Regions from separate parts of the Streptomyces sp. SS1-1 genome, predicted to be linked through region 1. Evidence: riboswitches for the same ligand, from Rfam matches in the RefSeq annotation. Region 1 holds a riboswitch; the other holds the start of a gene.
What was found. A riboswitch is a leader RNA that binds a small molecule or an ion and turns the genes downstream of it on or off. The one in region 1 is predicted to bind cyclic di-AMP.
Positions count from the first base shown of each region.

Region 2: another riboswitch for cyclic di-AMP. It lies ahead of F8R89_RS20630 (transglycosylase SLT domain-containing protein); the one in region 1 lies ahead of F8R89_RS36590 (C40 family peptidase).

Region 1 covers NZ_WBXN01000004.1:815,052-818,387, forward strand. Annotated here, with positions in the region: gene paaA (1,2-phenylacetyl-CoA epoxidase subunit PaaA) at 1-934, opposite strand, end outside; cyclic di-AMP (ydaO/yuaA leader) riboswitch at 1,203-1,373, shown strand; gene F8R89_RS36590 (C40 family peptidase) at 1,382-3,319, shown strand.
Region 2 covers NZ_WBXN01000004.1:4,187,042-4,190,377, reverse strand. Annotated here, with positions in the region: gene F8R89_RS20635 (polyprenyl synthetase family protein) at 74-1,084, opposite strand; cyclic di-AMP (ydaO/yuaA leader) riboswitch at 1,814-1,987, shown strand; gene F8R89_RS20630 (transglycosylase SLT domain-containing protein) at 1,995-2,735, shown strand; gene F8R89_RS20625 (HAD family hydrolase) at 2,780-3,336, opposite strand, start outside.

The DNA of each region.
Region 1 (3,336 bases):
CGTGGGCGGTGGCCGCCTCCCGCACCCAGGCGCCCTCTTCGTGGGCGCTCCTGCGTCGTTCCATCCGCTGTGCGTTGCACGGGCCGTCGCCCTTGATGACCCGCATCAGCTCGTCCCAGTCGGGCGTGCCGAAGTCGTGGTGGCCGCGCTCGGCGTTCCAGCGCAGCTCGGGGTCGGGCAGGGTGACGCCGAGCTTCTCGGCCTGCGGGACCGTCATGTCGACGAAGCGCTGGCGCAGCTCGTCGTTGCTGTGCCGTTTGATCTTCCAGGCCATCGAGCGGGCGGAGTTGGGCGAGGAGTCGTCGGGCGGGCCGAACATCATCAGGGAGGGCCACCACCAGCGGTTCACGGCGTCCTGGACCATCTCCCGCTGGGCCTCGGTGCCGCGCATCATCGTCATCAGCAGCTCGTAGCCCTGCCGCTGGTGGAACGACTCCTCCTTGCAGATCCGCACCATCGCGCGCGCGTACGGCCCGTAGGAGCTGCGGCACAGCGGCACCTGGTTGCAGATCGCGGCGCCGTCCACGAACCAGCCGATCACGCCGACGTCGGCGAAGGTCGTCGTGGGGTAGTTGAAGATCGAGGAGTACTTCTGGCGGCCCTCGATGAGCCGGTCGGTCAGGTCGGCGCGGTCGGCGCCCAGGGTCTCGGCGGCCGAGTACAGGTACAGGCCGTGACCGGCCTCGTCCTGCACCTTCGCGAAGAGGATCGCCTTGCGGCGCAGCGAGGGCGCCTTGGTGATCCACTCCCCCTCCGGCTGCATGCCGATGATCTCGGAGTGGGCGTGCTGCGCGATCTGCCGGATCAGCGTGCTGCGGTAGCCGTCCGGCATCCAGTCCCGCGGCTCGATGCGCTGGTCGCGCGCGATCGTCGCGTCGAAGTGCTCCTCAAGCGGCCCTTGTGGGGGCGCCTCGGTGGAGTGTGAGGTCGTCATCGCTCCCGCTTCCCAACCGACCATTCGTTCGGTACCAGTGTGACGTGTTTCGGCGAGCGGAGCAAGAGCTTTGCGGGGCACCCGGACGGCTACCGTCCGTGTTCACGCGAGCGCGTGGCGCCGCAGCGCGGCCCCGCCGCCATTCCCAGCGTCGAAGGTCACAAAAACGTATCGGACATTTCACACGTCAATCTTCACTGCAGGCACACAAGTTGGCTAAGTTACTGGCTCAGGACGCGCGTTGAACTCCGGCGAACCCCGCCGGGACGAGCGCCCTCCGCCGAGTCGGCGTGCCCTGCGGGGCCGCGGAGCCGGGGACCCAACCGAACCATGGGGTGAATCGACCCGAGGCCGTGACGGGCCGGGTCGTAGGGCACACCTTCCGACGCGAACGCCCGAACCCGTCAGCTAACTCGGTAGGCGGAGTACGGAAGGAGCACGTCGCCCATGGCGCCGGAACGCACCGGTATGCGCAACTCCGCGCTCGCCTCGGCAGCAGCCCTCACCTCGGTGGCCCTGCTCGGCCAGTCGGCAGGTGCCGCCCAGGCGGACGAGGGACCGAGCCGCGAGGAGGTCAGCCGGCGGGTCAGCTCGCTCTACGACCGGGCCGAGACCGACACCGGGACCTTCAACGCCACCCGCGCCTCGTCGACGGGACCGCGCAACCGCGTGGGCGCCCCGGCGGCCTCGGGGCGCGACGGTGACGGCGGCCGGGGCTCGGCCGCGCTCGACGAGGTCGCCCGGCAGTGGTTCGACGTCGCCCGCTCCAAGCTGGGCCCGACGGTTCCGGCCGTACTGCCGAAGGACCGGGCGCCGGAGCGGTCCGCCCCGGCGCGGTCCGCACGCCCGTCGGGCGGCGACGGCGCGCGGGAGATATCCGGGCGCGCCGCCCCCCTGGAGCTGACCGCCGGATCGGGCGCGCCGGTCGCCGAGTTGCCGGCCGGTACGGCCCGTCCCGCGGCCCTGGGTGAGCTGACCGCGGGTCCTGTGGCGGCGCTGCCCGCGTCGGGTACGCCTGCCCTCGGGTCCGGCGGCGCCCTCGCCCTGCCGGCGCCGACGCCGACGCCGACGCAGGCCACCGCGCGGCCGGAGGTGGACCAGCGGTCCACGCTGCGCGCGAGCAAGGAGCGCAGCCAGCGCAAACTGGCGCAGGCGCGTGAGCTGCTGACCGCACGCGCCGGCCGCACCACCCCGGCGCTGGAGGCCCCCTCGGCCACCCCGGCGCCGTTCCCGCCCGCGGCGCAGAGCCGGTGGGACGCCCTGGAGGCGCAGAGCCCCGCCGACATGACGACGGTCCCTCCGGGGACGACGGCTCCGGCGGACGCCGCGCTGGGGCTGGGTGCGGAGTTGAGTGCCCCTCAGGGGTTCGCTGGCGCGGAGGCCGGGTTCGCCGGGGCGGACGCCGGGTTCGCGGGGGCGGGCGCCAGGTTCGCCGGGGGCGGCCAGACGGGGGGCTTTCCGGTGGTCGGGCAGACGGGGAGCTTTCCCACGGTGGAACAGACGGGGAGTTACCCCGCCGTGGCACAGACCGGCAGCTTCCCTGCCGTCGCTCAGACCGGCAGCTTCCCCGGCGTCAGCCAGACCGGCAGCTTCCCGATGGTCGACCAGACCGGTGGCTTCCCGACCGTCACCCAGACCGGGAGCTTCCCGGCGGCGGCCCCGCAGGCCGGGGGCTTGCCTTCGGCACCGCAGACGGGGGGCTACCCCGCAGCGGCCTCGCAGACCGGGGGCTACCCCGCGGCGGCGGCCCAGACCGGGGCCTATCCCGCCGTCGACCAGACGGGAAGCGTCCCGGCCGTTGCGCAGGCGGCCAGTTACCCTACGGCCGCTCAGACCGGCAGCTTCCCGGCCGTCGATCAGACCGGCGGCATCCCCATGGTCGACCAGACCGGCGGCTTCCCGGCCGTCACCCAGACCGGGAGCTTCCCGGCGGCGAGCCCGACGGGGACCGGCAGCTTCCCGGCGGCCCCGCAGACCGGCAGCTACCCCGCCGCCGCCCCGGCCCCTGCCGCCCCCGTCACCGCGCCGCAGGACAGTCGGGCGCTGAGGGCGCTGGAGTTCGCCCGGGCGCAGATCGGCAAGCCCTGTGTCTGGGGTACGACCGGTCCGACCACCTTCGACGGCCCCGGACTCACCCAGGCCGCCTGGAAGGCCGCCGGTATCGCCCTCCCCCGTACCGCCCAGGAGCAGGCCACCGCGGGGCAGGGCGTCGCCCTGACCCACCTGGAGCCCGGAGACCTGGTGCTGTACCACGCGGGCCACGTCGGCATCTACTCCGGGAACGGCATGATGATCCATGCCCCGGGCCCCGGCACCGTCGTCCGCGAGGAGTCCGTCCAGTACGCCGGAGAGGCCGCGATCCACAGCGCGATCCGGCCCGCCTGAGTCGGCGTCACTCCGGC
Region 2 (3,336 bases), 3.4 Mb from region 1:
GAGGAACAGAGAAGCGGTGGCCGGGGCGAGGAGCGGAGAAGCGGTGGCCCGGGCGGCCGGCCGAGGGGGCGGCTCAGCCGGCGCGGTGCACCACGGCGTCGCACAGCTCCATCAGGGCGGCCTTCGCGTCGTTCTCCGGCAGGGGCGCCAGCGCGGCGCGCGCGTCCTCGGCGTAGCGGACCGTGTCCCGCCGGGCCTGCTCCAGCGCCGGGTGCTCCCGCAGGGCGGTCAGCGCCTCCGCGAGCCGGGCGTCGTCGCTCAGGTCGGAGGCCAGCAGCTCGCACAGGGCGATGTCCTCGGGCAGCCCCAGCCGCTCCGCGCGCTCCCGCAGCCGCAGCACCGGCAGGGTCGGGATGCCCTCGCGCAGATCCGTGCCGGGCGTCTTCCCGGACTCGTGGGAGTCGCTCGCGATGTCCAGGACGTCGTCCGCCAGCTGGAAGGCCACGCCGAGCCGCTCCCCGTACTGGGTGAGCACGTCGACCACGGTCTCGTCGGCGCCCGACATCATCGCCCCGAAGCGGCAGGACACCGCCACCAGCGACCCGGTCTTCCCGCTCAGCACGTCGAGGTAGTGCTCCACGGGGTCCCGGCCGTCCTGCGGTCCGGCCGTCTCCAGGATCTGGCCCGTGACCAGCCGCTCGAACGCCTCGGCCTGCACCCGGACCGCCTCGGGCCCGAGGTCGGCCAGGATGTGCGAGGCGCGCGCGAAGAGGAAGTCGCCGGTGAGGACCGCGACGGAGTTCCCCCAGCGGGTGTTCGCGCTGTCGACCCCGCGCCGGACCTCGGCCTCGTCCATCACGTCGTCGTGGTACAGCGTCGCCAGGTGGGTCAGCTCCACCACCACGGCCGACGGCACGATCCCCGGGGCGTACGGGTCACCGAAGCGCGCGGCGAGCATCACCAGCAGCGGCCGGAAGCGCTTCCCGCCCGCCCGCACCAGGTGCTGGGCGGCCCCGGTGATGAAGGGGACCTCACTCTTGGTGGCTTCGAGCAGTCCCTCCTCGACAGCCGCCAATCCGGCCTGGACATCGGCTTCCAGAGCCTGGTCCCGCACGCTCAGCCCGAACGGCCCGACGACGGTCACGAGGGGTCTCCTGTCTGCTGGTGTCTTTCGGCTGGTTACACGGTTTGTCGATAGGTCGCTGCCATCACTCAAGTCAGCGTATCCGGTCACGTTTCGATCACCGATGCCGCCCACCCGTCCACCACGGCCGACTTCGGCCCACGGTCGGTATGTTTTTTGATCACCCGATAAGGATGGACATTCATCGATTTATCGTCACGTCACCGTGGGTAGCCGACCCCTCGCCATCCCCTCTCGAATCGAATTCCGGTTCGACCCCTCGGGGCCGGCCCGGGGGTCCGCACGGCACCCCCGCCTCCGCCTACCCCGACCCGCCCTCCGGACGCCTCCACGCCCCCTCAACGAACGACACGAAGGGCGGGGTTCCTGCCCGGCAAAACGGACTCTCCGGAAGGAAGGGGGCAGATAGGTGCCGCGACGGCAGGCTCTCCACGGCCAGGCAATAACAGGGGAGTTGGATTCATTGCCCGATTTGCCGTTGTTGTGATCGCCGTGAGTTGGGTCACGCGGCCACCCGTCGACCCATCCCCCCGCCGGAGCCTCACGTCCCCTTGCCAGAAAAGCGAGTTGAGAATTGGCAACCGCAAAGGATCAAGCGCCCCATACGCCTCAGACCATGGTCAACTAGCACGTCAGGTGATTGCGGCCCTTGTTCCGGACATGTGCTCTCGCATACGTTCCCGCTCTGTCGGGCGGACGCCGAATCCTGCCGCCGCCCGAGTCATCCACCTACGCAACGCACCGCACGGCAGGAGCGGGGGACCCAGGTAAGTCGCCGTACCGCACGCCTCGATGGCGCACCGGAACGGCTAGGGGTGAAGTCGCGTCGTCCTACGGCGGTGTGACCGGGCATCTCCCGCCCGAACCCGACAGCTCACCTCGCAGGCGCCGGAGAGGAACGAACAGCGCCATGTCCCGAGGCAAGCACCGTCGCACCCGCACCAGCCCGTTCACCCGCCGCGTCATCGCCGCCGGAACCGGTACCGCCGCTCTCGCGCTCCCCCTGCTGAGCGCGACCACCGCGAGCGCCGCCGAGCCCGCCAAGGCCCCCACCGTGGCCAAGGTCGGCTCCGTCAGCTACACCACCAAGAAGGGCGACACCCTGTACGGGATCGCCGACCGGTACGACGCCCAGGGCGGCTGGCGTCAGCTCTACAAGGACAACCGCGCGGCCATCGGCGACAACCCCCGGCTGATCCACCCGGGTGTCGACCTGAAGGTCCGGGCCACGAAGAAGGCCGCGCCGGCGAAGGCCAAGGCGAACACGGCGTCCGCCCCCGTCAAGAAGTCCGCCGTCGCCCAGGCCACCCAGGCCTCCGTGAAGACGTACGCGGACAACCTCGACGGCTGGATCCGTGAGGCGCTCGACATCATGGCGCAGAAGGGGATCCCCGGTTCCTACGAGGGCATCCACCGCAACGTCATGCGCGAGTCGTCGGGCAACCCGGCCGCCATCAACAACTGGGACTCCAACGCCGTGGCGGGCACCCCGTCCAAGGGCCTCCTCCAGGTCATCGACCCGACCTTCGCGACGTACCACGTGCCGGGCACCGCGTACGACCCGTTCGACCCGGTCGCGAACATCACGGCCGCCTGCAACTACGCGGCCGCGCGCTACGGCTCGATCGACAACGTGAACGGCCCCTACTGAGCCCTCCGAGCACCCTCGGCCCTCTGGGCCTTCCGAGTCCCCTACTAGGGGAACTCGGCCAGGCTGCGGGCGAACAGTCTCTCGAGGACGACGGCGATGCCGTCGTCCTCGTTGGACAAGGTGACCTCGTCCGCGACCGCCTTGAGTTCGGGGTGCGCGTTGGCCATCGCCACCCCGTGCGCGGCCCAGTCGAACATGGGGATGTCGTTGGGCATGTCCCCGAACGCGATGGTCTCGTGCGGGCCCAGGCCGAGATGCTCGGCGGCGAGCGCGAGGCCCGTCGCCTTCGTGATGCCGCATGGCTGGAGTTCGACGGTCCCCGGCCCCGACATGGTGACCGTCGCCAGCGAACCCACCACCGCGCGGGCCGTCGCCGCCAACTCGTCGTCCGACAGCGTCGGATGGCGCAGCAGCACCTTGCTGATCGGCTCGCACCACAGGTCGTCGCGGTGCCGCACCCGCACGGCCGGCAGGGTCGGGTGGGGCATCAGATAGCCCGGTTCGATGAGCGTGAGCCCGTCGACCCCGTCCTGGTCGACCGCCGCGTACACCTGCCCCACCTCGGCCTCGATCTTGCCGAGGGCGGTCTCCGCCAGGTCCC